3 regions of the Megamonas funiformis genome follow, and region 3 is predicted to be linked to each of the others. Evidence: riboswitches for the same ligand, from Rfam matches in the RefSeq annotation. Region 3 holds a riboswitch; each other region holds the start of a gene.
The links. Region 3 has a riboswitch for cobalamin ahead of cbiD (cobalt-precorrin-5B (C(1))-methyltransferase CbiD). Riboswitches for the same ligand answer to the same signal wherever they lie in the genome.

Region 1: linked by a shared signal. The riboswitch ahead of GXM21_RS04390 (methylmalonyl-CoA mutase family protein) and the one ahead of cbiD (cobalt-precorrin-5B (C(1))-methyltransferase CbiD) in region 3 are both predicted to bind cobalamin.
Region 2: linked by a shared signal. The riboswitch ahead of GXM21_RS08375 (TonB-dependent receptor plug domain-containing protein) and the one ahead of cbiD (cobalt-precorrin-5B (C(1))-methyltransferase CbiD) in region 3 are both predicted to bind cobalamin.

What each region holds. Positions count from the first base shown of each region.
Region 1 is NZ_CP048627.1:891,908-903,284, reverse strand. Features, by position in the region: gene scpA (methylmalonyl-CoA mutase) at 1-1,766, opposite strand, end outside; gene GXM21_RS04390 (methylmalonyl-CoA mutase family protein) at 1,766-3,958, opposite strand; cobalamin riboswitch at 4,439-4,612, opposite strand; cobalamin riboswitch at 4,742-4,930, shown strand; gene GXM21_RS04385 (NanQ anomerase/TabA/YiaL family protein) at 5,185-5,637, opposite strand; gene uvrB (excinuclease ABC subunit UvrB) at 5,751-7,775, shown strand; gene GXM21_RS04375 (ABC transporter ATP-binding protein) at 7,823-8,779, opposite strand; gene GXM21_RS04370 (ABC transporter ATP-binding protein) at 8,779-9,789, opposite strand; gene GXM21_RS04365 (ABC transporter permease) at 9,815-10,723, opposite strand; gene GXM21_RS04360 (ABC transporter permease) at 10,726-11,377, opposite strand, start outside.
Region 2 is NZ_CP048627.1:1,646,452-1,657,828, reverse strand. Features, by position in the region: gene GXM21_RS08415 (alpha-glucoside-specific PTS transporter subunit IIBC) at 1-1,067, shown strand, start outside; gene GXM21_RS08410 (2-thiouracil desulfurase family protein) at 1,187-1,993, shown strand; gene GXM21_RS08405 (glycogen/starch/alpha-glucan phosphorylase) at 2,087-4,351, opposite strand; gene GXM21_RS08400 (cupin domain-containing protein) at 4,649-5,065, opposite strand; gene GXM21_RS08395 (hypothetical protein) at 5,263-5,601, shown strand; gene GXM21_RS08390 (energy transducer TonB) at 5,690-6,541, opposite strand; gene GXM21_RS08385 (ExbD/TolR family protein) at 6,541-6,954, opposite strand; gene GXM21_RS08380 (MotA/TolQ/ExbB proton channel family protein) at 6,951-7,559, opposite strand; cobalamin riboswitch at 7,681-7,854, opposite strand; cobalamin riboswitch at 8,002-8,173, shown strand; cobalamin riboswitch at 8,221-8,407, shown strand; gene GXM21_RS08375 (TonB-dependent receptor plug domain-containing protein) at 8,567-10,504, shown strand; gene GXM21_RS08370 (TIM barrel protein) at 10,613-11,377, shown strand, end outside.
Region 3 is NZ_CP048627.1:298,737-310,113, forward strand. Features, by position in the region: gene GXM21_RS01395 (histidinol-phosphatase HisJ family protein) at 1-454, opposite strand, end outside; gene GXM21_RS01400 (helix-turn-helix domain-containing protein) at 568-1,443, shown strand; gene GXM21_RS01405 (heavy metal translocating P-type ATPase) at 1,493-3,862, opposite strand; partial or broken gene GXM21_RS01410 (N-acetyltransferase family protein) at 4,072-4,656, shown strand; cobalamin riboswitch at 4,703-4,877, shown strand; gene cbiD (cobalt-precorrin-5B (C(1))-methyltransferase CbiD) at 4,987-6,093, shown strand; gene cbiE (precorrin-6y C5,15-methyltransferase (decarboxylating) subunit CbiE) at 6,078-6,704, shown strand; gene cbiT (precorrin-6Y C5,15-methyltransferase (decarboxylating) subunit CbiT) at 6,741-7,322, shown strand; gene cobM (precorrin-4 C(11)-methyltransferase) at 7,346-8,107, shown strand; gene GXM21_RS01435 (cobalt-precorrin 5A hydrolase) at 8,107-9,168, shown strand; gene cobJ (precorrin-3B C(17)-methyltransferase) at 9,159-9,896, shown strand; gene GXM21_RS01445 (cobalt-precorrin-6A reductase) at 9,893-10,660, shown strand; gene GXM21_RS01450 (precorrin-8X methylmutase) at 10,672-11,307, shown strand; gene GXM21_RS01455 (cobyrinic acid a,c-diamide synthase CobB) at 11,323-11,377, shown strand, end outside.

The sequences.
Region 1 (11,377 bases), 590 kb from region 3:
AACTTATCTGTCATATCACGAACTTCTTTAATAACATCATCATCACTAAATTCACTACTATATACACCAGATATAGAACGAATAATTGCTTTATGTCTACCACAAACTTTTTCTACTGCATCAGAAATTTCACCTTTAGATGCACGTGCTCTTGCTGCTTCTACAGCTAATTCTAATAAATTACCTTCACCTGTTTCCATAGAACGAGTGATAGCTTCAAGACAAGAACGAACTTTGTCATTATCACGATTTGCACGTAATTTTTTAAGTCTCTCAATCTGAGCTAAACGAACTGCTGTATTATCAACTTCTAAAATATCAAGTGGATCTTCTTTATCTAAGCGAAGATAATTTACGCCAACAATTTTTTCACTACCAGAATCAATATGAGCTTGACGACGTGCTGCTGCTTCTTCTATACGCATTTTAGGCAGACCTGTATCAATTGCTTTAGACATACCACCGAGAGCTTCAATTTCTTGAATATGTGCCCAAGCTTTTTTTATGAGTTGATTTGTTAAAAATTCTACATAATACGAACCACCCCATGGGTCAATTACCTTACATACTTTAGTTTCATCTTGAATATATAATTGCGTATTACGAGCAATACGAGCTGAAAAGTCTGTAGGAAGAGCTATAGCTTCATCTAGTGCATTTGTGTGTAAAGATTGTGTATGACCAAGAGCTGCTGCCATAGCTTCAATACAAGTTCGAGTAATATTATTAAATGGATCTTGTTCTGTAAGACTCCAACCAGAAGTCTGAGAATGTGTACGTAAAGCCATAGATTTTGTCTTTTTAGGATGAAAAGAATTGACAATTTTAGCCCAAAGCATACGACCAGCACGCATTTTAGCAATTTCCATGAAATAATTTTTCCCCATAGCCCAAAAGAAAGATAATCGTGGTGCAAATTGGTCAATGGTTAATCCATGTTCTGTACCTGTACGCAAATATTCAAGACCATCAGCTAATGTATAACCTAATTCAATATCTGCTGTTGCACCTGCTTCTTGCATATGATAACCAGAAATAGATATACTATTAAATTTAGGCATATATTTAGAAGTATACTCAAAAATATCACCAATAATTCTCATTGAAGCTGCTGGTGGATAAATATAAGTATTACGTACCATGAACTCTTTTAAAATATCATTTTGAATAGTACCTGCCATAACAGCTTTATCTACACCTTGTTCTTCACCAGCCAAAATATAAAAAGCCATGATAGGAAGTACTGCACCATTCATAGTCATGGATACTGACATCTGATCAAGTGGAATGCCTTTAAATAATATTTCCATATCTAAAATAGAGTCAACTGCTACTCCTGCTTTACCAACATCTCCTACTACACGAGGATGGTCTGAATCATAGCCTCTATGTGTTGCTAAGTCAAAAGCAATAGATAAACCTTTTTGCCCAGCTGCAAGATTTCTACGATAAAAAGCATTTGATTCTTCTGCTGTAGAAAAACCTGCATATTGTCGTACTGTCCATGGTCTTGTTACATACATAGTTGCATATGGACCACGCAAAAATGGTGGAATACCTGCTACAAAATCTAAATGATTACAATCTTTATAAACATTTTCATCATAAAGTGGTGCTACATCTATTTGCTCCATAGTGCGATAAAAATTTTCCTCAAAAGATTTTCCAGTTTCTGCTTTTAAACTTTCTTTCCATTTAGCAAAAGCGACCTCACTCTGTATTGCTTGCTGAAAAGGAATTTGTGTAAAATCTGGTATTTTAGACATTATTCAATCATCCCCTTTTCTTTTTGCATACGAAGTAAAGTTTCATAGCAATTAGAACGAACACTTATATAATCGTCCATACCCGCTTCATCGCATGCTTTTTTTAATTCTGGTGTTGGTGCACCTGCTAAAAAAACTTTCATACTAGGTTTTACAGCCTTAATACCAGAAGTAACAGCTGGCGCGAGTTCTGGATAAGTTGAATCTGTAGAACAAACAATAGCTACATCAGCATTTGAATCAATAGCTGCTTGTACAGCTTCTTCTACTGTTGGAAAACCATTATTAGTAAGTACATTAAATGCTGCTACTTGCATAAATGAAGTAACAAAATCTGCACGTGCTTTATGCTGTGGAATAGGTCCCATATTAGCAAGGAAAATATTTACATTTTCCCCTGTTTTTTCTAGATACTTTTCTGTGCGATGACGAAGTTGTTCATATCTTTCAGTCCAGCGATGTGGCAAAATAGCTTCTATAACTTCACCTGTCGCCTCTCCTGTAAGTGCTGTAGATATTTCACCTAAAGTGGCACCCGCTTTAATAGTCTGTTTAACTGTATTTATTAATGAACCATGTTCACTAAAATCACGTTTACCAATTTCCGATAATAATAATTTAACATAATCATTGTCACGTACTTTTACATTAACTTTAATTGCCATTTTTCTATCTGCTATAATTTTATCAAAATTAATTTCTGGTACTTCCAATAATTTTTCAGTCATATTTGGATACATATTATTACCAACAGCACGATCTTTTCTTGTTGCTAAATTTTTAAAACGAGCTTGTAATACTTCATTAATAGCTATCTGCACAGTATTATTTTCTAAAGCTTTTATTAAACCACCATGAGCTTCAATTTCTTGAAATTTTGCCCAAGCCTTTTGAGTAAACTCTTCTGTCAATGGTTCAAGATACCAACTACCACCAGCAGGGTCTATTGGTTGAATAAAATTAAATTCATGTTGCTCCATAATTTGAATATTTCGTGCAATACGACGAGAAAATTCATCACTAGGACGTATACAATGGTCAAATGGTTTTACAAACATACCATCCATACCACCAACAACAGCAGAAAATGATTGTGTAGCTGCACGAAGTAAATTTACATAAGGATCATATACTGTTTGACAAAAAGACGATGTACTTACATATATATTAATTTTTTGAGCTATATCATCTCCACCACAATTTTTAACAATTTGAGCCCAAATCATTTTCACACTGCGTAATTTAGCAATTTCCATAAAAAAATTTGCACCTATACTAAAATGAAAACGTAAATGACGACAAAAAGTATTCACATCAATGCCACGTCGTTCCATAGATTTCATATATGTTACAGCTTCATTCATGGCATATGCTACTTCTTGGATATCATTTGCACCACCATTGTGATAAACATCTGTATTTACTACTACAGTCTTTAATTCTGGTGCAAATTTTTCTGCCCAACAAATACTATGAGCCATTTCATCATAATATTCATCAAGAGGTCGTGTAAGCTTTCCATCTAAAGCTAATTCTCCAATAGGATCTGCTGTAATAGCACCATGAAGTTTTTTTAGTGATAATTTTTTCTGTTCACACACCACTGCAACAGCAGAAAGTAATGCTATATTAGAAGCACCTGCATAAATATCAATTTCAAATTTTTCTAAATCAACATCATCTAATAATTTATTTACATCTGATAAAGTCGATAAAGAAACACCAATATCTGCGATTTCTTCTTTATTAGCTGTATCTACATCATAACCTTTACGTGTTGCTGTATCCAAAACTACACTTGCAGCTGTTGAACCTTTTAATAATTCATATTTTACCATTTCATTGGCTTCACTAGGAGTTTTAGCATCACACTCTTGAGCTATTGTCCATGGTTTATGTATATAACCACTAGCATTAGCTCCACGTAAATTACTTTCCATTCCTGGATAAGTCTTATTATGAGTTAACCCTTCTAAATCTTCCATACGATAAATAGGGTTTAATGTAATACCTTCATAAGTTTTAGTAAACATACTTTTTTCAAAAGGTTTTCCCTTTAATAATGCCACTACAGCTTCTTTCCATTCTTCATATGAAGGAATTTCAAACTCATCAAAAGTAACAGCAGGAATATCTTGTTCTTGTTGTTCTTCTTGTCGAATTTCTTCGCCAAGTGTTTTATCTTGTTCCATATATAATAATTTCCCTTCTCTACTTCTGCATTTTCATTTAAGGGGATAATTTAATACTATTATTGAATAGTTAATAAATACTCTTATATATCTAATAAATGGTTCGAGTTCCTCCTACCTAGATATTAAATATAAAATTTATAAAAAAGCCATCACTAAATTTAGTGATGGCTGGATTGGTAATATATATTCCCCAAATATTATTTACCATTTTTATTAAATTATTCAAGTATTTATGCTAATCATAATAATGATTAAATTTTTCAGTAAATTAAACATAATTTACAACAAATTAATATGATACATCGATGGCACTTGCTTAAGATAATCATGAGCCATCTTCATGGATTATCTCTATAAACAGAAAAACCGCTTTTCATAAACAATATATGAAAAACGGTAGAAAATTATAATTAGAATTTACATGTATAAAAAACATATACATTCTACTACATCTCTCCCCGTCTCTCGCAGGTCAAACGACGATGCTTCTTATAGGCAGTTCTTCTGACTCAGTATCATTGCTCACTTCGCCTTCCCAGTTTCCCAGTGACATTCATGAAGTTTGCTCCTCTTTACAGCGGCGGGACCGTGCCGGATTTTAACCGTCTTCCCTATTAAGCATAAATATGCACCTATAAGGTTTCATTATCAACTTGTCGCCTTTATTATACTTTTTATTTTATATATTTGTCAACGATAAATTAAAATACTTTTAAGATAATTATTTTATATAGAGTATTGACACAAATTCTATATAGTGATATTCTAAAAAAGAACTGAATATAGTTCAATGAATCAGGTGTCCATTTGGACTTAATAGGGAATTCAGTACGTAATTTATTATTAAGCTGAAACGGTCCCGCCACTGTATGAGGGAACTTATCCAAATTTATGTCACTGGGAAACTGGGAAGGCTTGGATATAGTAATGAACTCGAGTCAGGAGAACTGCCTGATTAACAATCACCGTGTGCAATTAATTTATTTTAATTGCCATACCTGCGAGCGATGGGGAGGAGATTAGACAGTAAATTTTAGAATTTACTCAATGTGTCTATTCACCTCTTTTCAAAGCGAAAAGGGGTTTTTTATTTATCGGTTTTACTTTATGTCTTCAGCAAACATAAAGTAATCATTGCTCAAAATTCCAAACTAATCATTATATTGTTGTATTATTATGCTTATAGCATGCTTAAGTATTATCCTAAGCATGCTATTTTTTTCTTATAATTTAATTTTAAAGATAGCTTTTTTTATAGTTTGACTTTGTTGACAGATAATAGCAGTACGATGAGCATCTTCTGGATAACAAATTAGAAAATCACCTTTGTTAATTAAGTTAACATTAGCTTTTTCTTCACCTATTAATTCCACAAAATCGCGATTTTCGTCAAATGATTTTATTTGCATATCATCGCAAAAGCTCACATCAATACTTTCTTTGCCTTCAATAATCATATGCACATCAATATATTTTTTATGTGCTTCCCAAAAGCGCTCTTCACGTTTTACTGTAGCATAGTTTTCGATATTAACAAAAAACTCATCGCCATTTATTTTATAACTACCTTTTTCATATGCAGTTAAATCATGTTCTTTTGCATAAGTAAAACAAGCTTTAATTTTTTCTGTCAAAAAATCATACTTATCTGCGTATTTAAGATTGCCAAAAATCATGTTTATAACCTCTTTTCTTAGTTTATTAAAATAATTATATCATGATATTGAAAAAATATTCTTCTCCATTTATCATTAAAGCTAAATATTAATATTATAAGTGAGATGATTTTATGGTACACATACCAAAATTAAATACATTACAAACTGAAAATAAAATTCCCTTTAAAGTAGAAGCACCTTTTGAACCTACAGGCGACCAACCTCAAGCGATTGAAGCTTTAGCTCAAGGCATTCAAAATGGTCAAACATCACAAGTTTTATTAGGTGCTACAGGTACAGGAAAGACTTTTACTATCGCTAAATTAATTGAAAAAATCCAAAAACCTACACTTGTTATCGCTCATAATAAAACGCTAGCTGCACAATTAGCTAGTGAGTTTAAAGAATTTTTTCCGCATAACGCTGTAGAATATTTTGTCAGCTACTATGATTATTACCAACCAGAAGCCTATATTGCCCAAACAGATACTTATATCGAAAAAGATTCTTCCATCAATGATGAAATTGATAAGCTTCGCCATTCTGCAACTTGTTCTTTATTCGAACGTCGTGATGTCATCATTGTTGCTAGCGTATCTTGTATCTATGGTTTAGGTTCACCAGAAGATTATTATGATTTAGTCTTATCTGTACGTGAAGGTCAAGAATATCCTCGTGATGATATTTTGCGAAAATTAGTTTCTATCCAATATGAACGCAATGATATAAATTTTGACCGTGGTAAATTTCGCGTTCGTGGTGATGTCATTGAAATTTTTCCTGCTGGCTATAGTGATAGAGCTATCCGCATTGAACTTTTTGGTGATGAGGTTGACCGCATTTTAGAAGTAGATACATTGACTGGCGAAGTCTATGGTCAACGCAAACACATTTTAATTTATCCTGCTTCTCACTATGTAACTTCTAAAGAACATATGAAAGAAGCTATCGACTCCATACAAGAAGAACTTCAACAGCAATTAAAAATCCTTGAAGATGATAATAAACTCTTAGAAGCTCAACGTTTGAAACAACGCACAAATTATGATTTAGAAACTATGGAAGAGATGGGATATTGCTCTGGCATCGAAAATTATTCACGCCATTTAACAGGCAGAAAAGCTGGCGAAGCTCCGTATACACTTCTTGATTATTTCCCTGATGATTTTTTAATCGTCATTGATGAATCTCATGTTACTATACCACAGATAAAAGCTATGTATGCAGGCGACCGCTCACGCAAAGAATCACTTGTAGATAACGGTTTTCGTTTGCCTTCTGCCTTTGATAATCGTCCTTTGCGCTTTGAAGAATTTCTCGATCATATCAATCAGATAATCTATGTTTCTGCTACACCAGCACCATTTGAATTAGCACAAGCAAATCAAGTAGTAGAACAGATAATCCGTCCAACTGGTCTATTAGACCCTGAAATAGAAATTCGCCCACTTGAAGGGCAAATGGACGATTTACTTGGAGAAATCAAAATTCGCACTAAGAAAAATGAACGTGTGCTCATCACTACTTTGACTAAAAAAATGGCTGAAAATCTCACTGATTATTTAAAAGAAATGGGTATCAAAGTCCGTTATCTTCATTCTGATATTGCCACTATTGAAAGAGCGGAAATCATTCGCGATTTACGTCTAGGAAAATTTGATGTACTCGTAGGGATTAACTTATTACGTGAAGGCTTGGATATGCCAGAAGTCTCTTTAGTAGCTATCTTAGACGCTGATAAAGAAGGCTTCTTGCGTTCAGAGACATCTCTCATTCAGACAATTGGTCGTGCTGCTAGAAATGCTCATGGTAAAGTAATCATGTACGCCGACCGCATCACCGATTCTATGCAAAAAGCCATTGATGAAACTATGCGTCGTCGAGAAGTCCAAGATAAATACAATCAAGATCATCATATAACACCGAAAACAATTCAAAAGAAAATAAAAAATCTCATTGAAACTACTATGGTTGCAGAAGAAAAAGCAAGTTATGATGCTGAAAAACCAAAGAAAAAATTGAAAATGACTGTTAAAGAAAAGAAAAAATTAATTCTTTCTTTAACTAAAGAAATGCAAGAAGCTTCTCGCAACTTAGAGTTTGAACGAGCTGCTCAAATTCGCGATATCATCTTTGAATTAAACGAAAAAAAATAATTTATTTATAAAAAAGCACTATAGCATGAAAACTATAGTGCTTTTACTTATTCATCATAAAGATGACAACGTACATATCTATTATTTATCATTTTCATTTCAGGTAATTTCTGTCTGCAAAATTCTTTAGCTTTTGGGCAACGTGTATTGAACGGACAACCTTTTGGCGGATTTAATGGACCTGGCAATTCACCTTGCAAGATAATTCGCTGTTTATGTTTTTCTTTTTGTGGGTCTGGCAATGGAATTGAAGATAACAATGCTTTCGTATATGGGTGTAGAGGATTTGTATATAAATCTTCTGTATCGGCAAGCTCTACAATTTGCCCTAGATACATAACTGCTACTTTTTGGCTGATATAACGTACCATAGCTAAATCATGAGCGATAAATAAATATGTCAGACCTAATTCATGTTGTAATTTTTCTAGTAAATTTACGACTTGTGCTTGAATAGATACATCAAGTGCCGAAATCGGTTCATCGCAGATAATCAGTTTAGGTTCACAAGCAAGTGCTCTAGCTATACCGATACGCTGTCTTTGTCCGCCACTAAATTCATGAGGAAAACGGTTTGCCTGCTCTTTACTCAATCCCACTAATTCCAATAATTCATAGATACGCTCTTGTCTTTGTTTTTTATCTGTATATAAATTATGCACAAGCAAAGGCTCTTCAATGATATCTGCCACTGTCATTCTTGGATTTAATGAAGCATATGGATCTTGAAATATCATTTGAATATCTTTTGTCATCTCTTTATTTTGTGAAATATCTTTGCCTGCAAATATGATTTTGCCTTTTGTCGGTTTATATAAACCGATAATAGTTCTACCTGTAGTTGATTTTCCACAGCCTGACTCACCTACAAGACCTAATGTTTTTCCCTCTTCTATGGAAAAACTGACATCATTTACTGCTCTCAAAATCTGTTTTGGTCTTCCCCAAAAAGAACGCTTCACTACAAAATCTTTATGTAGATTTTTGACTTCTAATAAATTCATCAAAATTCCTCCTTATTCTCTTTGGGTGCAAATTCATGCTCCAACCAACATTTTACATAATGATCTTTATTTAATTGTGTCTTTTCTGGCATCAATTGCATACAGATTTTCATTGCTTTTGTACATCGTTTGACAAATGGACAATAATCAATACTTTCTTTTAAATCTGGTGGCTGTCCATCGATCACATATAATTTATCTTCTTTATTTAAATTTAAATGAGGCAAAGATTTTAATAAACCTCGCGTATAAGGGTGATGTGCATGATAAAACAAATCATCAACATTTGCTTTTTCTACGATTTGACCTGCATACATAACTGCTACTTCATCGCAAATATTGGCAATAACTCCTAAATCATGCGATATCATAATGATGGACATATTTAATTTTTCTTGTAAAGATTTCAATAAATCTAAAATTTGTGCCTGCACAGTTACATCAAGAGCTGTTGTCGGCTCATCTGCTATCAATAATTCTGGTTCACAGGCAAGTGCCATTGCAATCATCACACGTTGACGCATACCGCCACTGAATTGATGGGGATAATCTTTCAATCTTTTTGGGGCAAATGGTATCCCTACTAAATTTAATAATTCTACAGCTTTTTCTGTCGCTTCTTTATCCGATAATTGTTTATGCAAAAATAAAACTTCTTTTATCTGCGTACCAATTGTAAGTACAGGATTTAAAGATGTCATTGGATCTTGGAATATCATCGCAATTTTATTGCCACGAATTTTGGCTAAATCTTCATCTTGAAAATTAACTAAATCCTGACCTTGCCATAAAATCTGACCATTTTCAATTATGCTATTTTCTTTAGGCAATAAACCCATGATAGCATGAGCCGTTACTGATTTTCCACAGCCTGACTCGCCCACTATGCCCAAAGCTTGTCCTCTTTTTAAAGCAAAACTGACATTGCGTACTGCTTTTACTTTTCCTCGATAAGTCTGAAAAGCAACTGCTAAATCTTTTACTTGTAAAATTTCTTTATTTTCTTCCATGGTAAACACTCATTTCTTCACTATTTTAACGACGCATCTTAGGGTCTAAAACATCTCGCAGACCATCACCTAAAAAGTTAAAAGCCAACATAGTGACACTGATAGCTACTGCTGGAAAAAATAATTGAAAAGGATATGCACGTAAATTATTTACACCTTCTGACGCTAAAACGCCCCAACTAGCCATCGGTGCAGAAACTCCTAGTCCAATAAAACTCAAAAAAGCTTCTGTAAATATCGCATCAGGAATAGCTAATGTCATTGTTACAATAATTGCCCCCATGGCATTTGGCAATAAATGTCTAAATAAAATTCTTTTTTTCGATACACCTATTGTTTTGGCTGCCAAAATAAATTCTTGTTCCTTCATTGATAATATCTGACCACGCACAATTCTTGCCATTTGTAACCAATAACCAATACCTAAAGCAATAAAAATATTGATAAGCCCTGGCTTTAAAATTACCATCAATAAAATCACATATAATAAAGTCGGTACACTATATAAAATATCAACAATATTCATCATTATGCGGTCAATCTTGCCACCGCAAAAACCTGCTATTCCGCCATAGATTACACCAATAAAAAGATTTAATAAACTAGCCACTATACCAATAGCTAAAGAAATTCTCGCACCATATAACACGCGAATAAAAATATCTCTACCTAAATTATCCGTACCAAACCAATGCTCCCAACTAGGAGAACTATTCGTCATCATCAAATTCTGTTCATCATAAGTATGGCTAGAAAAAATAGGACCGAAAATAGCTACAACTATCAAACATACGATAATGATTAATCCCAGCAAAGCCATTTTATTTTTCTTTAACCTAATCCACGCATCTTGCCAATATCCCAAAGTTTCTTCTTTTTTTTGCACCTGCAAAATTTCTCGCTCTAAAGGCACAAATAAATCTTTATTTATCATCTTCATTCACCTTTTTCTTCACCGATTTTAATGCGTGGGTCTAATAACGGATAAAGTAAATCCACTACCATATTTAAAACAATTACAATCACACTATAAAAAATTGTTACACCTAAAATTACAGTATAATCTCGATTATAAATACTAGTTACAAAATATTGCCCCAATCCTGGTATCGCAAAAATAGTTTCAATGACAAAACTACCTGTCAAAATACTAGCTGTCATAGGGCCTAAATAAGTTACTACAGGAATTAATGAATTAGGCAAAGCGTGTTTTATCAAAACTTTGCTCCATGATAAACCTTTGGCTCTCGCTGTTTTTATATAATCTTGTGATAAAATATCCAGCATACTAGAACGCGTCAATCTAGCGATAAATGACATCGGCATTCCTGATAAAGCCAAAGCTGGCATGATTTCATATCGCCAACCATTCCACATAGCAGCTGGCAATAAATGCAATTTTGTCGATAATACATATATAAGTAATGCCGCCACAACAAAACTAGGCACAGCAACTCCTAAAGTCGTAAAAAAATTAACTGCCCTATCTTGCCATTTATCTTTTTTCACACCTGCTAATATTCCCGCTGGTATGCCGATGATAATTGCTATTAAAATTGCTTCTATACCCAATTTAAAAGATACTGGA
Region 2 (11,377 bases), 1.2 Mb from region 3:
TCTTATTCGTTGCTCCTGTATTGTTCTTAATTCATGCAATTTTAGCTGGTACTTTAGCAGCTACTATGTATTTCTTTGGTGTAACTGGTAATTTTGGTGGTGGTTTACTTGATACAGATTTATTCCAAAACTGGATACCACTTTTCAATAATCATTGGGACACATATCTCACACAAATAATCATTGGTTTAATCTTCACATGTATTTGGTTTGTTGTATTTAGATTTTTAATTGTAAAACTTAATTTGAAGACTCCTGGTCGTGGGGATGACGAAGAAATCAAACTTTATAGAAAAGCTGATTACAAACAAAAAGTAGCAGGCGATGAACGTGATAGAAAAGCTGCTGCATTTTTAGAAGCTTTAGGTGGTAAAAATAATATCGTAGATGTTACAAACTGTGCTACTCGTCTTCGTGTAACTGTAAAAGATGATAGTTTAGTAAAAGATACAAATGTATTTATGGCAGCAGGTGCTCATGGATTAGTTCATAATGGTTGTGCTATTCAAGTAATTGTAGGTCTTTCTGTACCACAAGTTCGTGAACGTTTTGAAGCTTTACTTCAAGGTCCTGATGTACTTCAAAAAGAAGAATTAGTTTCTAACACAGATAAATCTCCAAGCTTAAAAGCTTTTGCAACTGGTGATTTAGTGTCTATTGAAAATGTACCTGATGAAGCATTTGCTTCTCGTGCTATGGGCGATGGTGTAGCAATTATTCCAACTGAAAAATATATTACAGCACCAGCTAATGGTTCTGTTATGATGGTAATGGAAGAAACAGGACACGCTCTTGGTCTTAAACTTGATACAGATATGGAAATTTTAATTCATATAGGTATTGATACAGTTAATATGAAAGGCGATGGCTTCAAAGTTTTAGTCAAAGCTGGCGATGAAGTAAAAGTTGGCGATAAATTAGTAGAAATTGATATTGAAAAAATCAAAAGAGCTGGATATAATCCAATCACTATAATGATAGCTACTAATTTTGACCAATATAGCTTATTAAAATTTGAAAAAGAACAAAAAGTAATTGCAGGCAAAACAACTGTAAGCACATATTAATAAAATTAAGGCAAAATATAATGGTAAAATATTATATTTTGCCTTTTTGCTATAATTTTTATAATATAATAGAAAGAGTGATATAAATATAATTAAAATTTAAGATATAAGGTGAAGATATGAAAAGTATAAGAGTTGTAGCAGCTATAATTAAAGATAAAGATAAAATTTTGGCAACTAAAAGAAGTTATGGGGAGTTTAAAGGTGGTTGGGAATTCCCTGGTGGAAAGATAGAAGAAGGAGAAGATAAAAAAACAGCATTAATTAGAGAAATAAAAGAAGAATTAAATGCTAATATTGAAATTGATAGCTACTTTGCTACGATAGATTATACGTATCCTAATTTTCATATGATTATGGATTGCTATATTTGCAGTATAGATGATTTTGCAATCAATGAAGAAATACATGATGAGGCAAAGTGGCTGACAAAAGATGAATTAGATAGTGTGAATTGGCTGGCAGCTGATGAAAAAATCGTAAATAAATTAAAAATATATTTAAGTTCAAAGATTGCAGTAAGTGCTTGTCTTTTAGGTGGTAATTGTAGATATAATGGCAAAAATAATTATAATGAAGAAATAGAGCATTTGCTAAAAGATAAAGAAGTATATAAAATTTGCCCAGAAGTATTGACAGGACTTAGTATTCCTAGAAAGCCTGTAGAAATAAAAGATAATAAAGTCATAACACAGGATAATGAGGATATGACAGAGATTTTTCTTCATGGTGTAGATATGGCATGGGAAAAATTAAAAGATAAAAATATAGATTTAGCTATATTGAAGGCGAATAGTCCAACATGTGGCAGTAAAACAATTTATGATGGAACTTTTTCCCATACATTAGTAGAAGGAAATGGATTGTTTGCTAAATTATTAAAAGATAATAAAATCATGGTAATCAGTGAAAAAGATATAGAATAAAAAAATACCTAATGAGTTTATGTGATAAATTTTGCTTTATACATAGCTCATTAGGTATTTTTTATAGAATTAAATTATTAAGTTTGTTTAGACTTATTTGTCTAAATGCCAAATATCATTATTATATTCAGCTATTGTGCGGTCACTGGAGAAGTAACCAGCGTTAGCAATATTGATTAAAGATTTTTTAGCCCAAGCTAAGCGGTCTTCGTAATCATTATATGCTTGGTCTTTTGTTTGAATATAAGCTTTTAAATCTAATAAACTCATGAACCAGTCTTTAGAAATTAATTCGTGATGTAAACGATGGAGATTTTCTGTCTGTCCAATAGAAGTCATTTCTTCAGAAATTAAGAAGTCTACTGCATTTTTAATGATTTCATCATTATTATAGTATTTTCCTGCATCATAATCATTGTTGTTGTAATGAGCGATAACATCATCACTGCTTTCGCCGAAGATATAGATATTGTCATCGCCAACAAGTTCATGAATTTCTACATTAGCGCCATCTTCAGTACCGATTGTAATAGCACCATTGAGCATGAATTTCATATTACCAGTACCACTAGCTTCTTTACTTGCAAGAGAAATCTGTTCAGAGAAATCGCAAGCAGGAATGAGTTTTTCAGCGTTAGTTACATTGTAGTTTTCTACCATTACCACTTGAATATATTTAGAAGCTACAGGGTCTTTAGCGATAATATCTTGAAGACATAAGATAGCATGAATTATATCTTTAGCAATGATATAAGCTGGTGCAGCTTTAGCGCCAAAAATGAAAGTAATAGGTGTAGAAGGAACATAACCACTGCGGATTTTTTGAAGAAGTTGAATGATATAGAGTAAATTCATTTGTTGACGTTTATATTCATGTAAACGTTTAATTTGAATATCAAAAATGCTATTTGGATTTAAAGTCAAATGCATTGTTTTATTTAAATAGTTGCATAAATCCTGTTTACGATTTTGTTTGATAGTTAAGAGTTTATTTAAAACAGTTTCATCATCAACAAATTTCAATAAATCTTTTAATTTTGTAGCATCAGTTTTGTATTCATCACCAATTAAAGATGTGATATATTGACTTAACTCATGGTTGCAATGCAATAACCAACGGCGAAAAGTGATCCCATTTGTTTTGTTGTTGAATTTTTCTGGGTATAATTCATAGAAAGCTTTTAATTCGCTATTTTTAAGAATTTCAGTATGCAAGGAAGCAACACCATTGATACTATAGCCAAAATGAATATCCATATGAGCCATATGCACAAGGTTATGCTCATCAATGATTTGTACAGCTTTGTTATCACTGCGAGATTTAGCAATAGCATTTAATTCTTGAATAGTAGAAATGAGTTGAGGTACTACTTGTTTTAAATCTTCAAGATGCCATTTTTCAAGTGCTTCAGCCAAGATAGTGTGGTTTGTGTATGCACATGTTTTGGATACGATATCAATAGCTTCATGTAAATCGATACCTTCTAAAACTAAGCGATTGATTAATTCAGGAATTACCATAGATGGATGTGTATCATTGATTTGGATACATACATATTTATAAAGTTCATGTAAATCATGTCCTTTAGCTTTTTCTTCCATCAAGATTAATTGTGCAGCATTGCTTACCATGAAATACTGTTGATAGATACGAAGCATTTGACCTTCTTTGGTGCTATCATCAGGATAGAGGAATAAAGTTAAATTTTTACGAATGTCTTTTTGGTCAAAAGAAATACCATCATTGACGATAGTTTCGTCAATAGTATCAATATCGAAAAGATGTAATTTATTTAATCCTTTTTGATAGCCTAATACATCAATATCATATAGTTTGGAATGAACAGTAAAACCATTAAATTCGACATCAAAACCAATATTAGTATCATTTAACCAAGATTTATCTGTAATCCATGGATTTTTTTCTTCTTTTTGAAGATGATTTTCAAATTTTTGTTTGAATAAACCAAAATGGTAATTTAAACCTACACCATCTCCAGATAAATTTAAAGTTGCAATAGAGTCTAAGAAGCAAGCAGCAAGTCTTCCAAGACCACCATTACCTAAAGATGGTTCGAGTTCAATTTCTTCTATATCACTTAAATTTTTGCCATTATCAGCAAGTAATGTTTTTATTTCATCATAAATACCTAAATTTATTAGGTTGTTAGATAATAATTTACCTATTAAAAATTCAGCAGAAATATAATAAAGTTTACGAGGGGTTGAAGTTGGTTTTCTGTCATTGCTTAAATTTTTTACTAGCATTAATAATCCAGTATACAATTCTTCATTTGTACAATCTTCAATTGTTTTATTAAATTGAGTTTGTAAAATATTAGTTAATTTAGTTTGCATATTTTCTACTCCTTTAATATTAAACTTTGATTATGCACCACTATATTTAGATTAGAGAATAAGCAATATTTTGTAAAGGTTATTCTCTAGTTCTATATTATAATATATAGTGTCAATACTTAAGGTTTTTTCTAAAGAGTAAGAAAAAAGAATTAATTACATATATTAAATACATAGATATTAAAAGTTTAAATTTCTTTAGAGTAGATAATAAAAACTGCACTTCTAAAATTATATTAGGTTAATTTTAAAAATGCAGTTTCTAGTTTATAAATTTAATTTTATCTGGAATCTTTATTATTTTAATTGCAAATATTCTTCATCAGTTACAGGTTCAAGCCATTCGTTAGAGCCACCAACAGCAGGAACTTCAATAGCTAAATGAGAAAAGAAACTATCTTTTGTAGCACCATGCCAATGTTTTACTTCTGCAGGAATATTGACAACATCGCCAGCTTTTAATTTTTGAGCAGGTTTTCCCCATTCTTGATAATATCCTTCGCCAGCTGTTACTAATAACATTTGACCGCCTTTATGATGAATATGCCAATTGTTGCGACAAGCAGGTTCAAAAGTAACGTTACCAATAGAAACACCTGTAGTAGTTAGCATATTCAAATGAACTTGACCAATAAAAAATTTACTGAATTGTTCTGGTAATTTATCTCCTAAAGGAAAAATTAAAGAATTACTAAATTCTTTTAATGTAGACATATTATTACCTCCAAATAAATATTTTTCTATATATTGTTATACTACTTGGAGTGAACTTCAAGTCAAGGTTTTAAATAAAATATTATGTATATTAAAATGGATTTCTCATTTGAAAAAGTATTTTATCTATGATAAAATATCTATAAAGTTCAGTTTTCCGAACTAATAGCTTTAATATTTAAAGGTATGGTGATATTATGGCAAATTTGAATAATTTCATGTTTAAGGTAAAAGATTATAATAAAAATAAATCAAATAATATTGTAAATAGTAATATTACTTTTAATGAATATGCAGATAAATGGTTAAAAGAATATCATTTACAGATAAGAAAATTAGATTTGCCTATAGTTATTAATAATATAAATATTGGTAAATATTATTTTGGTCAAAAGAGATTAAAAGATATTACTTCTTTGGATTATCAACAATTTTTGATGAATTATTCTTTAGGGAGAAAGAAATCTTCTGTAGAACAGGCAAATTCAATTATTCAAAGTTTATTAAAATCGGCATTAAATAAAAAATATATATAATTATTAAATTTTTAGTTTTAATTTATTTATTAATTAAGACTAAATTCTGTATAGTGCAGAATTTAGTCTATTTTTTTATATAGATATTTTATTTTAATTGAAATGTAAATTGTTGAGTAGCATAACATCTAACATCTTGTCCGTTAGTATTTTTAGCTGGTAAAAATTGCCATTTATATGCTGTATTTAAAGCTGCTTCATCAAGTGCAGAACTTCCTGAAGAAGAAATTATTTCAGCAGATTCTATACTGCCATCTTTACCAATAAGAAAACGTACTATGGATACGCCTTCAATTTTATTATTGCGTTCTTTAATAGGATACTTTGGAGTAGGACTTTTTATTATTCTGGGAGGAATTGCAGGGTTACTATAAACATTATCATCATTATCATCGTTACCATCGCTATCTCCTACACCAGAACCACTGCCTGATCCAGAACTTTCACCATCACCTGTTCCTTCACTAGAACCAGAGTCTGTACCAGCTCCATTACCAGAACCTGTATCATCATTAGTATTTATAGTAGCATTATTACCGTTATGATGATTAGAATGTTCAACGTTATTATTTATTGGTGGAGCAATTACTGCTTCCTCTGTAGTTATTTCATGTTTTTCCACTTTTTCTTGTAATTCTTGAATTTGTTCGTAAGTTACATTAGTGGTAGCTATGTCAGAATGTTGTAAAATACTATCTGGAGTTATAGGAGCTTGCTCTACTGGCGCAGGCTCTAAAGGTGGTGTATAAGTAGAGTCTGTGATATTCGCTGATGCACTGCCTCCACCACTTCCGCTTACAGAAGTTATTTCCACAATTTCATCATATTGTGGTAGAGTAGTGAATTTTAATAATCCAGTGATAGAAATAAAAAGAAATATAAATATGTGAAATAAAAATGAACCAATTATACTGATTTTCTTTCGTTTTTGTTCATCCATTAATTACCACCCGCTCCATTTGTTGCTAAACCAAAACGAGTGATACCAGCTTTTTTTAATGTATCAATAAAAGAAACTACTTTGTCATAATTAATATCTTTATCTGCTCGAATAATAATAGCAAATGATGGATTATTTTTTTGCTCTTTAGTTGCTTGCATTAATAATGTTTGAATATCTGTTTGTTGGTCTTCTAGATAAATACTACCATCATCCTTTAGGGTTACCGTAAAATTAGTTTTGTTATCAATAGCAGCAGAAGTAGCTTGTGGTAAATTTACAGGAATAGTTTTTTGTTCTACCATGTACATCGTACTAAGCATAAAAAATACCAATAAAAAAAACATAATATCAATCATTGGAATGATATTTAAATCAGGTTGTTTAGTCTCACGATAATTTCTTAATTTCATTTATTAGCACCTCTGACTTTAGCCTCAGATAAAGCAGAAAAACATTGTTCCATATTAGTGATAATATTGTTCATTTTATGTGAGAGATAAGAATGAACACATAAAGATAAAATTGCCACACAAAGACCAGAAGCTGTGGCAATTAGAGCTTCACCGATACCACCTGTAATGGCCATTGGTTGACCAGCTTGAATATTAAAAATACTAAATGTGGTAATCATACCAACAATAGTTCCTAAAAGTCCTAAAAGTGGAGCTAATGTGGTAATTACACTTAAATAACTTAATTTTTCACGTAAACGAGACATTACAATATTACCCTTCATTTCCATAAAAGCCTCAGTACGTTCTACTGTAGGCAAAGGACTTGCTTGAGTTAGAATATTAGCACAAGCTCCTTTATGTGTTTTAGCAAATTCAAAAGCTTTTTCTAGCGTTTCTCCAGATAGAATATCGCAATATTGTTTAGTAAATAAATGACCAGAATCAATAGATTTATAAAACAGATATCGTTCAATAGCAATAAAAATAATAACTAGTGAACAAATAAGTAGTGGATACATTACTAATCCACCTTTTTCAAAATACATTAATACATCAGACAAAATATTACCTCCTAAAAATAAAAATACCTTCCTAACCTGAAAAGAAAGGAAGGCATAAATATATAAAATAAATTTAAATTCAGCAATATTATATATTTTCCTATCCATGTCACTCGCAGGAATCGGAAAGATAATATAGGCAGTTCTTCTGGCTTGGAGTCATTGCATAATTTCGCCTTCCCAGTTTCCCAGTGACATAAATGAAATATAGCTCGTCCTTACAGCGGCGGGACCGCATCGGCTTATACCGATTTCTCTATTAAGTACAAAGTACACCTAAATTATGAATTATTCATTTGTTGCATAGAAGTATAGCATTTTTTATAAAAAAAAACAATAGTATTTGATAAAAGATTAAAATTAGATTAAATTTTTATTGACATTAACTATATTATCATTTATAATGCAAAATTGTAATAGATAAATACAATCTATGAAAAGATAAATATAGATAAAGTTAGGTGTAGCAATACTTAATAGAGAAACAGGTGTGAAACCTGTGCTATCCCGTAGCTGTAATGTGGAGCGAGTCTTAAATATGTCACTGGGAAACTGGGAAGGCAAGATGAGCGGTGAAGCAGAGCCAGAAGAACTGCCTAATTTTAGTAGCCAATAAAAGTTACTGCGAGAGACGGTATGGTGAAGTTTTTACATAATTACGCCTTTTGTTGATAACAAAAGGCTTTTTTGTATTTAATTTAAATAAATAGAGAAATTATATGGGGAATCTAGTGAGAATCTAGAGCTGTACCGCAACTGTGTTGGGAGCAGTATTATCAGTATCCTCTCGCAAAGGGATAATATTGCATAGATCTTAGTCAGGGCGCCATTTTTATGTTCATAATTTGCGATGTACAAATTTGAATAGTGCAAATAAACGTAGATATTATTTATATGTTTATAATTAGCACTGTTTTGTCATGCAGTTATGAAAAAAACGACTGCATATATTGTAGTCGTTTTTTTTTATAAAAACTTATATGAATTATAGATATGGAGAGTGTGAAATGAATTTATCAAAGAAAAAATTAGCTATGTGTATATGTTTAGCAACTTTAAATTTAGGCAATAATTATGTAGGAGCAACTGAAGCAACAGAAACAGTTGAACAGTTAAAATCTTATAATTTAGATGAAGTAGTTATAACAGCTACAAAAAGAGAAGAAAATTTAACGGATGCTAATGCTAACATTAGTGTAATAACAAAAGAAGATATAGAACGTATGCATTATAATACTATAGAAGAGGCTCTGCGTACTGTGACAGGTATACAATTTTTAGATTATAATTTACCTGGGTATAGTATGTCAAAAGTTAGAATAAATGGTTCTGATCAAGTTGTAGTATTGATTGATGGTGTTCGTGTATCAATGACAGGTACAGGACAAACATATCCATTTCATTTAGTTAGTGATATGGAAAATATTGAGCGTATAGAAGTTTTAAAAGGCTCAGCGTCTGTATTATATGGTAGCGATGCTAAAGGGGGAGTAATAAATATTATTACCAAGAAAGATACTGAGCCTAAAACCAAAATAACTACTAGTACAGGACGTTTTGGTAAAGAAGAATATAAAATAAGTACTGAAGGTTCATTAGGAGATACAAGTTATAGAATTTATGGACAAAAAGCTATTTCAGGAAAATTCAAAGATGGTAATGATATAGAATGGAAAGCGCATGATAATTCTGAAAATATAGGAGTGATGTTAAAGCAAGATCTTTCAGATAATGCTAATATTATACTAAATTATACAAATGGTGATGATGATTTTTCTTTTTTAGATCATTTATATAATCAAGATATTAAAGGTGAAGCTAAGTCAAGAAATTTGCAAATAATATATAATCAAAAAATAGATGATAGTTTGAGCAATGTATTAAGTTATAATAATGCCAAATTTGAACATGTTGGATTATTACATAATTCAAGAGATGATAGTTGGGGTAATTTCTGGAATAATAGATATAAAAGTACAGTGATAAATGATACTTTAACAAAAATTTTTGGTGATACTCATGTGGTTACTGTAGGTCTTGAGCATATAAAATCCGAAAATTTAAATCCATCAACAGTATGGACACCAGATTATCGTTCCTATGAAACATATCAATCGTTAAAAAATACATCATATTTTTTACAAGATGAATGGATGTTTGATGATAAATGGAAATTAACAAGTGGTATACGCTATGATGATCCATCTGGTGGTCTAGTAGAATTAGAATCAAATACAGCTAAAAGTTTTAATTTAGGATATAATTTTACAGATGATACTAATATATATATAGCATATAATGATTATTTTGTATTGCCATCAATGTATCAACTTTATGATACTAACTATGGTAATGCTAAATTGTTACCAGAAGAAGGCAAAAATTATGAAGTGGGCATTAATCATAAAATTGATGATAGTTCAATGATTAATGCACATTATTTTAAACGTGATTCTGACAGGAATATAGGTTTTGATGTGAAAGAAGATACTTATGTTAATGACAGTGAAAAAGCTCATGGTTTTGATATTCAATATGAAAAATATTTTGATGACTCTTGGCATGGATTATTGAGTTGGTCGAGGTTATCATATACAAATAAAAAAGGAACTACAGATTATGGATATTTACCTAAAAATATGGTAACAGTTGGTGTAGATTATACAAAAGATAAATGGAATATTGGATTAGATGGAAAAGGTTTTATTGGTAGAGATGGCAATAAGGTAGAATCAAAAGGGTGGCCAAGTGATAATTATTGGGTATTCAATTTAGGATTAAATTATAAACCAGAAGATAATCTAAAAGTTTTTGCTAAGGTAAATAATTTATTCAATCAAGAATATGCAGAACAAACTAATGCTATTTGGTGGGGCAGTAAACCAGGTGATTGGTATGGTATGCCAGGTAGAAATTTTGCAGTTGGTATGGAATATGAATTTTAATTTAATATAAAAGATTAGGAAGAAACATATAGAAAATAAAGATTTTCTATATGTTTTCTTCTTAAAATAAGATAATTAAATAATGGATATGAGGAAAGGGTTTAACCTATGGTAAAATATTTATTTAATTATCCAGTTATAGATTGGTATGAAAAAGAACTCCAGTTGATGGGACAATCATTAGGTGAATATGTAGCATCTATGAAATTAGATGGCATAGAACAATTAATTTATGATAATAATATGATATTAAAATATAAAGAATCAACAATAGGTGTACATCTTGAATATTGGTCTTATTGGATAGATTTTTGGTGGAATAATCAGCAACGATTAGATTATATATTTGAAAGTAATGAAGAAAAGAAACATTATTATAAAGCTCAAAATATATATGAATGGATTGAATATATAAAAAAAAATATAACTTTGGCTCTGAATTTAAAACCTCAATATTTAGTATGGCATGTGTCAGAAGCAAATGTTCAAGAAATATTTACTTATAATTTTTATTATAATGATAGACAAGTTTTATTAGCTACTAGTGAAGTTTTTAATGAAGTAGCAAAAATAATACCAGATAATGTACTGATATTATTTGAAAATTTATGGTGGCCAGGATTGCGTTTAAATAGTATGGAGAATGTAGTGTATTTTTTTGAGAAATTAAAACATAATAATGTTGGCATTATGTTAGATACTGGACATTTAATGAATACAAATATAAATTTAACATCAGAATTAGAAGCTAGTATATTTATTAAGGATATTGTAAATAATTTAGGTAGTTTTGCGAGTTTGATAAAAGGAGTACATTTAAATTGTTCATTATCAGGGCAATATCAAAAAAAATTTATTGAACAGCAATTTAAA
Region 3 (11,377 bases):
TATCTAAATGACCAAGAACACAATAATCTTTATATTTCTGGATTACTTTTAAAATTTCTTGGTAATAAAGTTCATTATATTCTTGTTGTGTTTTTCCTTTTTGAAAAGCTTGGTTCCAAAATTCAAGGTTATTGACTTGATGACAAGAAAGTATTATAAAATCAAAGGGATAACTAGCAAATGTTTTGGCAAATTGATTGATAGTATGTGTTTGCATACCAAATTCCATGCCGAATTTTAGTTTTATTTGAGGAGAAAATAATTTTTGATAATATGTAAATTTTTCAAGATATTTTTGACAATCACAATTTAAATCTGTTTTTACACCATAATCAATATGTTCAGTAAAACAGATTTCATCGAAATTTTTAGCTATTGCTGTTTGGATAGCTTTTTCCATAGGGCAAGTAGAGTCATCACTAAATTCAGTGTGCATATGATAATCAGCTAACATGATAAAACCTCCTAAAATAATTAATTATAGAGTCATAATAATATATAATAAGGGATAATACTATCAATATTGACCGAGTTTTTTATAACAATAATCTGCTGAGGATGAGCTTTATGTATATAATAGAAAATAATTTAGAAGTAGTAGAATATGAAAATTTATTATTGCCAATATCTATAAAGATAAGAGAATTAATACAATATAAAAATAAAAGAGCTTTATGTCATTGGCATGATGATATAGAAATTATAAAAATTTTATCAGGTTCAATGAATTTTTATATAAATGGAGAAATTTTTCGTTTAATAAAAGATGATATTTTAATTGTAAATTCAAAGCAGATACATTATGGTTATGAATATAATCATGATGATTGTAAATTTATTTGTTTAATGGTAAATCCTTCAGTATTAAAAATTAATAAAGCTATGTATCAAGAATATGTAATTCCTATTATTGAGAATAATGGTCTATTGGCATGGTGTTTAAAAAATAATGAAGGAAAACAATTAGATAGAATATTATTTGCATTAATAGATTGGCAGGAAAAATCTTGTAGAGCAAAAGAATGGAGATTGTTGTCTTTAGTATATGATTTATGGTATCAAATATATAATTTAATAGATAATGATAAAAATTTAAACTTAATAAAAGATGATACTTCTGATGATGTGAATATATTTAAACAGATGGTAATATTTATTTATCAAAATTATAAAAAAGCAATAATTTTGCAAGATATTGCAAAATCTGGAAATGTAGGTAAAAGTAAGTGTTATGAACTTTTTAAGCGATATGTAAATAAAACACCAAATGATTTTGTTAATTTATATAGGTTAGAAAAAAGTAAGATTTTATTGAAGAATGAAGATTTATCAATTACAGAAGTTGCATTAGAATGTGGATTTAATAGTGGAAGTTATTATGCAGAACTTTTTAAAAAATATAATGGATGTACTCCAAGAAATTTTCGTAAATATAAAAAATAATCTGTTCATCTAAAAAGAAAATGAACAGATTATTAAAAGTTGAAAGCTATTAATAGTTTTTATAAAGAATGCGAATGGAGTTTAAAATACAAATTATAGCCACACCAGTATCGGCAAAAACTGCTGCCCACATGGAAGCAAATCCCATAAGACCGAGTATCATGATGAGTATTTTTACACCTAAGGCAAAGACTACATTTTGCCATGCTATGCGAATGGTATCACGAGAGATATTTATCGCTTGGAAAATAGAATGAACTTTAGAATTCATAAATACTACGTCAGCAGCTTCAATGGCAGCATCAGCACCACTACCCATAGCAGCGCCAACATCAGCACCAGCGAGAATAGGAGCGTCGTTTATACCATCGCCGACAAAAAGTACATTACCATGTTCTTGTCTAAGTGAAGATAATTTTTTTAATTTATCTTCAGGTAAAAGTTTAGCATGAACTTTATCAATGCCTACTTCATTAGCTACAGCATAAGCACTATGTTCATTATCACCTGTGAGCATAGCTGTAGTTAAACCTAAATTTTTTAATTTAGCAATAGTGGATTTTGCATCATCTTTGATAGTATCATCAATAACAATAGAGCCAGCATATTTACTATCTATACCAATAAATATTTCTGTACCAGCATTAATAGGTAAATCATCAGGTAAAGCAATATTAAATCGTTGCATTAAGCGTTTATTACCACAATAAATTTTTTGTTTATCAATAGTGCAAATTATGCCTTCGCCAGCAATTTCTTGATTATCAGTAGTAGTTTTTAAATTGAGTTTTTGTTTAGTGGCTTCATTGATAATACTGATAGCAATAGGGTGAGAGGAAATTTTTTCACAACTAGCACAAAGAGAGAGCAATTCTTCTTTTGTGTAATTGTTTGTAGGATTTATAGTTTTAACTGTGAAATTACCATGAGTCAGTGTACCTGTTTTATCCATGACGATAGTTTTTATATTTTTTAAAGCTTCTAAAGCTAGACCACCTTTAAATAAAATTCCTTGTTTGGAACCGCTACCGATACCAGAAAAGAAAGCAAGTGGCACACTTAATACTAAAGCACAAGGACAACTAATTACTAAAAAAGTCAAAGCTGTATAAATCCAATGTTCCCAATCACCTGTAATCAATGAAGGAATGATAGCTGTAAGCGTAGCTACTAAAACGACAATAGGAGTATAAATTCTAGCAAAACGAGTGATGAATTTATCTATTTTAGGTTTATTAGCAGCAGCATTTTCTACAGCTTGTAAAATGCGCGAAACCATAGATTCAGATAATGGCTTTTCCACTTTCATTTTGATAGCGCCGGAAATATTCAAACAACCAGAAGTGATAGAGCTATTAGGGGCAATTTTTATTGGAACAGGTTCGCCAGTAACAGGTGATGTATCCAAACGGCTTTCTCCTTCAATGACAATGCCATCAACAGGAATTCTATCGCCAGCACGAACTAATAAAATATCGCCAACCTTAGCTTCATGAGCAGAAATAACAGAAATTTTATCACCATGGAGAAGATTTACTGTTTCAGGTCGTAAATCAACAGCGTCCATGATTTGACTGCGACTTTTTTCTGTAGCACGTTCTTCAAAATATTCGCCAATGCGATAAAAGAGCATAACACCGACAGCTTCAGGATATTCTTTGATAGCAAATGCTCCCAAAGTTGCGATACTCATGAGGAAGTTTTCATCGAAGACATTGCCATGAAATAAATTGGTGATGGCAGTTTTTAGTACATGGAAACCTAAAATTAAATAAGCTACGATATAAAGATAAAGTGTGTATTGGTCAGGTACAAGAGAGGTAAATTCGCCAATGATAAATAAAATGGCACCAAATACAATTTCAATAATATCAATGGTTTTTTCATCAAAAAATTTTTTTGTATTTTGATGAGATTTTGAAGAAGCTTCGTCAGCTTTTATGATTTTTACCCCATTTTCAATGGAATTAGCTATTTTATTTATTTGAGGTAGAAGTGCATCAGGATTTTGAGCTACTATTTTTAATTTTTTAGTAGCAAATGTCAATTGAGCAGATTTAATTTCAGGTAATTCGTTTAATTTTTTTTCGATTTTAGCACCACAGTTAGCACAATCTAGATTTTCGATTAGATAGATTTTTTCTTTATAATTAGAAGCATTTTCTTCAAGTTGAGAGATTATAGTGCCAGGTTCAATTTTGTCTGCTATTTTTTGAATAGTAGGTAATAATTCATCAGGATTTTTAGCTGTCAAAGTTAATTGTTTAGTCAAAATAGAAATAGTAGCGTTATCTATATCAGATAATTCGTTGATTTTTCGTTCGATTTTGGCAGCACAATTAGCACAATGGATATTGATTGAATATGCTTTTTGTTTGTGATTATTATTATCAATAGATAAATTAGAAGTAGTAGCCATATGTACGCCTCTTTTCTAAAATAATTATATACCTCTAGGGGTATTATCTTTATGTCTTTAGTATACCCTATGGGGTATATGGTGTCAAGAATGAATATCAATAATGATTAAATTTTTATTTGACTCAGTATAAATTTTGACTAGAATTATTTAGTATAAATATTTGTATAGATTTTAAGTAAAAATTTAGTCATTGAGGAGAGATTTTAATGAAGAATGATGAAAAAATAATTTTTCGTTTAGCCAAAATAGATGATGCAGAAAAATTAGTAGAAATTTATGCTCCCTATGTAAAAAATACAAATATCACTTTTGAATATGAAGTGCCAATAATTGACGAATTTAAACAGCGTATAACAAAAATAATGTCGAAATTTCCTTATATTTTAGCTTGTATTGGTGATGAAATAGTAGGTTATACATATGCTTCTACTTTTAGGGAACGACAAGCTTATAATTGATGTGTAGAAACTTCTATTTATATTAATGAAAAATATCAAGGTAGAAAAATAGGAGAAATTTTATATACGAAATTAGAAGCGATTTTAAAATTGCAAAATATAACTAATTTAGTAGCAAGCATAACATATCCCAATCCGCAAAGTATAGCTTTCCATGAAAAATTTAATTATAAGAAAATAGCTCATTTTACAAAATGTGGTTATAAGCAAAATTGTTGGTATGATATGGTTTTCATGGAAAAAATGATAAATAAACATGAAACATTGGCAAAAGAAATTATTTATTTGCCTGATTTAGATAAAAATTTAGTGGAAAAGATATTGCAGAAATAATAATTTGATTTGCAGTATTAATGGATAATGCCTATAATATAATATATTAAATTAAATAGAGATAGGTGCGTAAGCTTAATAAGGAAACTGGAAGAGCCAGTACGGTCCCGCCACTGTAAGGGGAGCTATTTTTAATTATGTCACTGAAATAATTTATTTTGGGAAGGCGAAAATCAGCGAGGAACCTAAGTCAGGAGACTTGCCTATTGGAAAAACACCGTGAAATTTATAGATGATATATTTTTCAGACTCACGAGAGATGGGCAGGTGGAGAATTTTTCGTAGAAATACGGGATAAGTCTATCTCCCTGCCCAAAGGGAGATTTTTTTATGCGTAAAGAAATGAAAAGTGGCTATACAACAGGTTCTTGTGCAGCTGCTGGTACAAAAGCTGCTATACTTGCTTTACAGGGAAATGTCGTTCAAGAGATTGAATTATATGCTCTAAGTGGAGAATTATTGCATATTCCCATTAAAAATGTAGAGCTTACATCAACTGGAGCAAGAGCAGAAGTCATAAAAGATGCTGGTGATGACCCAGATATCACACATGGAGCTTCTGTATTTACGGAAGTAAAAATAAATAAAGATGATGATAAAATCAATTTTTATGCTGGCTTAGGTATTGGAAAAGTTACAGAGGCAGGTTTATCTATTCCGCCAGGAGAGCCGGCAATAAATCCAGGGCCAAGAAAAATGATGACGAAAGTCGTTCGTGAATTGTTGCCAGAAGGTTATGGCTGTGATATTACAATTTCTATTCCTAAAGGAGTGGAACTAGCGAAAAAAACGCTTAATCCTATATTAGGTATAGAAGGCGGTATTTCTGTAATTGGCACTACTGGCGTGGTGCGTCCAATGTCTGAAGAAGGCTTTAAAAATTCGCTTACACCGCAGATTTCTGTAGCTAAAGCAAATGGATTTGATGATATTATTTTTGTTCCTGGGAAAATTGGTGAAAATATCGCTAGTAAATTAAATCTTCCAGCAAAAGCTATGGTGCAGACAAGTAATTTTATCGGTCATATGTTGGAATTTGCTGCTGATGAAGGAATTAAATCAGTGCTTTTATTTGGTCATTTAGGTAAATTAGTAAAAGTAGCTGGAGGAATTTTCTATACACATAGTAAAATAGCTGATGCTCGCTTGGAAATATTAGCTTCTTATGCTGCTCTTTTGGGCATGGACAAAAAAGGCGTAGAAGAAATTTTTAAAGTGAAGACAACAGAAGCAGCTATGCCAATCATTGAAAGATATGGATTGGTAGAAAAAGGTTTTTATGATTTATTAGCTAAAAGAGCTAGTCTTCGCAGTGAACAACATGTATTTAATGCTTTTAAAGTAGGAACTGTGATGGTTACTTTGAAAGGTGAAATTTTGGGCATGGACGATAATGCAAGAGAAATAGGTGGTAGATTAGGTTGGAACATAAAATAATTGTGGCTGGAATTGGTCCAGGAGCGAAAGAATATGTCATTCCTATGGCTATGCAAGCTATAAATGAAGCAAAAGTTTTAGTTGGAGGAACAAGAGCATTAAATGAATTTTCTCATCAAGGTCAAAAAACTTTTGCCATAAAAGCAGATATCAGTGCTGTGATGGATTTTATAAAAGTTGAATTAAATGATAATGATGTAGTAGTAATGGTATCTGGTGATCCGGGATATTATTCTTTGTTAAGTGCTTTGCGCAAGAATTTTCCTTTAGAAAATATAAAAGTAATTCCAGGACTAAGTTCCATGCAAACAGCTTTTGCTAAGATAGCACTTCCATGGCAAGAAGCTAGTCTACTTAGTTTTCATGGACGTGTGCCGAGTGATGAAGACTTAAAATATTATCCAGGTCGCATAATCGGTATGCTCACAGATAATAAATTTAATTCTAATGCTATAGCCACATATTTGATAGCAAGAGGCTGGGATAAAAATGCGAGAGCATATATTTGTTCTAGACTTTCTTATCCTGATGAAAAGATAGTTAGCTTATCTTTAGATGAAGCACAGACAAAAGCATGTGCGAGTCATTGTGTGATGATAGTTGAAGGTTAATATAAAATAAATTATGAATAGAAAGTTGGTGCATATTTGAATTTACCAGGAATAGCAGATGAAGAATTTATTCGCGATAAAGTGCCAATGACAAAAGAAGAAATTCGCATTTTGACAATGTGCAAGGCAAAAATTCGTCCTGATAATATCATTTGGGATATTGGTGCTGGTACAGGTTCTTTATCTATTGAAGCGGCTTTACTTGCTCCTCAAGGAGAAGTTTATGCTATAGAGAAAAAAGATTTAGCTGTTGATTTATTACATCAAAATATTGCTAAATTTAAATTAGAAGGTAAAGTTAAAGTCATTGCCACAGAAGCACCAAAAGGATTAGATGAATTGCCAAATTGTGATGTAGTATTCATCGGTGGCAGTGGTAAGCATATGTTTGAGATTTTAGATATAATTGATAGTAAATTAAATGAAGGTGGACGCATTATCGTAAATGCGGTAACAATCCAGACAATATCTGAAATTACAACATATATGAAGCAAAAAGAAAATTACATTTATGAAGCAATTCAAGTACAAGTAAATCGTTTAAGACAAATCGGTTCATACGATATGTTCAATGCACAAAATCCAGTTTATATTGTTACTTGTAAAAAACTAAAATAAGATGAATTAGGGAGGATATTTTTATGGTTTATATTATTGGTGCGGGTCCTGGGGATCCTGAACTTATTACAGTTAAAGGTCAAAGATTATTAAAAGAGGCAGATGTAATTATTTATGCTGGTTCTCTTGTAAATCCTGCATTATTAGATTATGCAAAAGCAGATTGTGAAATTTATAATAGTGCTTCTATGACTTTAGGTGAAGTTATTGAAACAATTACAGCAGCAGAACAAGAAGGTAAAATGACAGTTCGACTTCATACTGGTGACCCTGCAATTTATGGTGCTATTCAAGAACAGATGGACGAATTATCTCGTCGCAATATTGAATACACTGTAATTCCTGGTGTAAGTTCTTTCTTAGCTACAGCAGCAGCATTGAAACAGGAATATACACTTCCTGAAATTTCTCAGACTGTAATCATCACACGTAATGAAGGTAGAACACCTGTTCCTGAAAAAGAAAAATTAAAATCTTTAGCAGCTCATCAAGCTACTATGTGTATTTTCTTGAGCGTGCATATGATTTCTGAAGTAGTAGAACAGTTGATTGAAGGTGGCTATGAACCATCTACACCTATTGCTATCGTGCAGAAAGCTTCTTGGCCTGAACAAAAAATTGTACGTGGTACACTTGAAACTATTGCCGATATCGTTAAAGAAAATAATATTTCTCGTACAGCTATGATTGTTGTAAGTAAATGTTTAGATACAGAATATGCAAAATCTCGTCTTTATGCACCAGAATTTAGTCATATGTATCGTCAAGGCACAGATAAAGCTTAATGAAATATGCGATTATTACTGTAACTAAAAATGGTGCTGATTTAGCTTGTAAATTGCAAAATACCTTGAAAACTTGTGATATCTATGTAAAAAAAGATAGATATGATATTAGTTTAGTTGATCATATATATGAGTATGACAAAATGAGTGAACTGATAAAAAATATTTTTGCTGAGTATGAAGCGATTATATTTTTCACTTCGACAGGTATTGCTGTGCGAATGATAGCACCATTTATTGTGCATAAAGTCAAAGACCCAGCTGTAATAGTTTTAGATGAAAAAGCTAATTTTGCGATAAGCTTATTATCTGGTCATTTGGGTGGAGCAAATGAACTTACGTTGAAGATTGCTGATATATTAAATGCTATTCCAGTTATTACTACAGCGACAGATACGAATAAAATAATTGCTCCTGATGTGGTGGCAAGAAAATATAACTTAGTGCCTTATCCTTTAGAACATATAAAAATAATTAATTCAGCATTAATTCAACAGCAAAAAGTTATTTATTATGTAGATAAAGATTTAAAGCAAAGTGAACAAATAATAATTGATTTGGCTAGAGATTTTAAGATTGAAGCTAAATTGATTGATGTAGAAGAACTTGATAGGCAAAATGACTTTTGTGTATTTATCACAGATAAGCGACAAGTGCGAGAAAATATATTATTTTTAACGCGAAAACAATTGATAATTGGCGTTGGTTGTCGCAAAGATGTTGAATTAAATCTTGTAGAACAGGCAATAAATGAAGCAAAAAAAATGGCAGATTGTGAAGATTTAAAAATCAAAGCATTAGTTTCTACAATCGTCAAGCAAAATGAGAAAGCTTTACATCAATGGGCAGAAAAATATAAAGTAGAAACTCGTTTTTATGATAATACAATCATGCAAAATGTGATTGATAAATATAAATTACCTGAATCTAATTTTGTGAAAAAACAAATTGGTATAGGAAATGTATGTCAAGCTGCTATATTGGCATATAATGAGAGGGCAAAAATAATTTTGCCGAAAACAAAATTTGAGAAAGTGACGGTGTCCTTAGCATGGGAATGATTAAAGTAATTGGAATTGGTCCAGGTGGTAAAGAGGATATGACTCCTCGTGCTTTAAATGCTATTTTAGAAGCTGATACAGTAGCAGGATATAACACATATATTAAATTGATAAAACATCTTTTAGATGGAAAAAATGTAATTGGCACAGGAATGATGCAAGAAGTTGACCGCTGTAAAATGGCTATTGAAGAAGCTGTAAAAGGTCATAATGTTGCAGTAGTTTCAAGTGGTGACTCTGGTGTATATGGTATGGCAGGTCTTGTCTTAGAATTATTATTGAAATTGCCAAAAGAAGAAAGACCACAAGTTCAGATTGTAGCAGGTCTTTCTGCTGTAAATGCAGCTGCTGCTGTATTAGGTGCTCCACTTATGCATGATTTTGCAATCATCAGCTTAAGTGATTTATTGACTCCATGGGAATTGATTAAAAAACGTGCAGACCTTGCAGCTCAAGGTGATTTTGTAATTGGTTTATACAATCCAAAAAGCCATAAACGTGTACAGCATATCGAAGAAATTCGTGAAATCATGTTAAAACATAAAGACCCTAAAACTCCAGTTGGCATTGTAAATAGTGCAAGCCGTGAAAATGAAACAATGGTTATTTCTGATTTAGAAAACTTCACCAAAGAAGATATCAATATGTTTTCTATGGTAATCATTGGCAATAGCAAAACTTTTGCTAAAGAAGGCTTTATGATAACACCTAGAGGCTATGAAGTATGATTTTTGTAGCTTCAGGAACGCAAGATGGTAGAGGTCTTGTAGAATATTTATTAAAGCAAAATTATAAAGTTATGGCTTCCGTAGTTACTAATTATGGTAAAGAGTTATTACCGAAAGATGAAAATTTAATCATCAATGACCATAAATTAGATGAAGAAGCTATGAAGAATTGCTTAAAAGAAAATCAGATAAAAGTTTTTGTAGATGCTACGCACCCATATGCGGTGAATGTATCTAAAACAGCTATGCAGGTTTGTGATGAATTAAATATACCTTATATTCGCTATGAAAGAGAAGTAACACCAATACCTGCTTATAATAAACTTCATTTAGTGAAAACTTATGAAGAAGCATCTGACCTTGCTATGCAATTAGGTGAAAATATCTTTTTGACAACAGGTAGCAATCGTTTAGATTTATTTGCTAATGATAGTAAAAAATACAATAAGCATATTATAGCGAGAGTACTTCCTGCGATTGCTTCTTTGCAAATCTGTGAAAACTGTGGAATATCTCCCAAAGATATAGTAGCTGTGCAAGGGCCTTTTTCGGAAAGCTTGAATATAGCTTTATATGAAAAATACAATGCAGATGTTGTTGTAATGAAAAATAGTGGTACTTTAGGTGGCACAGAAACAAAATTGACAGCTGCAATTAAATTAGGTCTAGAAATTGTCATTATTGATAGACCTAGAATAGATTATAAAAATTTAACTCATGATTATGATTGTGTAGGCATATTTGTTGCCAAATATGAAAAATAGGAGGGATTTTGATGGAATTTATCAAAGACCCAATGGCGATAGAAGTTCGTAGTTTTGAAATTATTAAACCATATATTGAAAAATTAAATTTAAGCGAAGAAGAAACAAAAATTTATTCTCGTATTATTCACGCTTCTGGTGATGTGGATTATGCACCAATCATTCGCATTCATAAAGATGTAGTAGCTTCCATGAAAAAAGCTTTGCTTTCTGGTTGCAAAATCTATACTGATGTAGAAATGGTTCGCACTGGTATCAATAAACGCAAATTAGCCTCTTGGGGTGGCTCTGTAGAATGTAAAATAGCAGATCCAGAAATTGCAAAATATGCTAAAGAACATGGTATCACTCGTTCTATTGCTGCTATGCGTCATTTTGGCAAAGAACTAGATGGAGCAATCGTTGCTATTGGTAATGCACCAACAGCTTTATTTGAAGTTATCCGTTTAATGAATGAAGAAAATATTCGTCCAGCTGCTATCATTGGTACACCAGTTGGTTTTGTAGGAGCTGCTGAATCAAAAGATTTATTAATTGCTGAATCAAAAGTTCCATATATTACAGTAACAGGAACAAAAGGCGGTAGCCCAATTGCTGCTTCTTGTATTAATGCAGTAATGTATATCATTGATAATACACGCATTTAATAAGGTGATTTAATGATGAAAAAAGTAAATATTCCTCGTGTAGTTATTGCAGCCACTCAAAGTAGTTCAG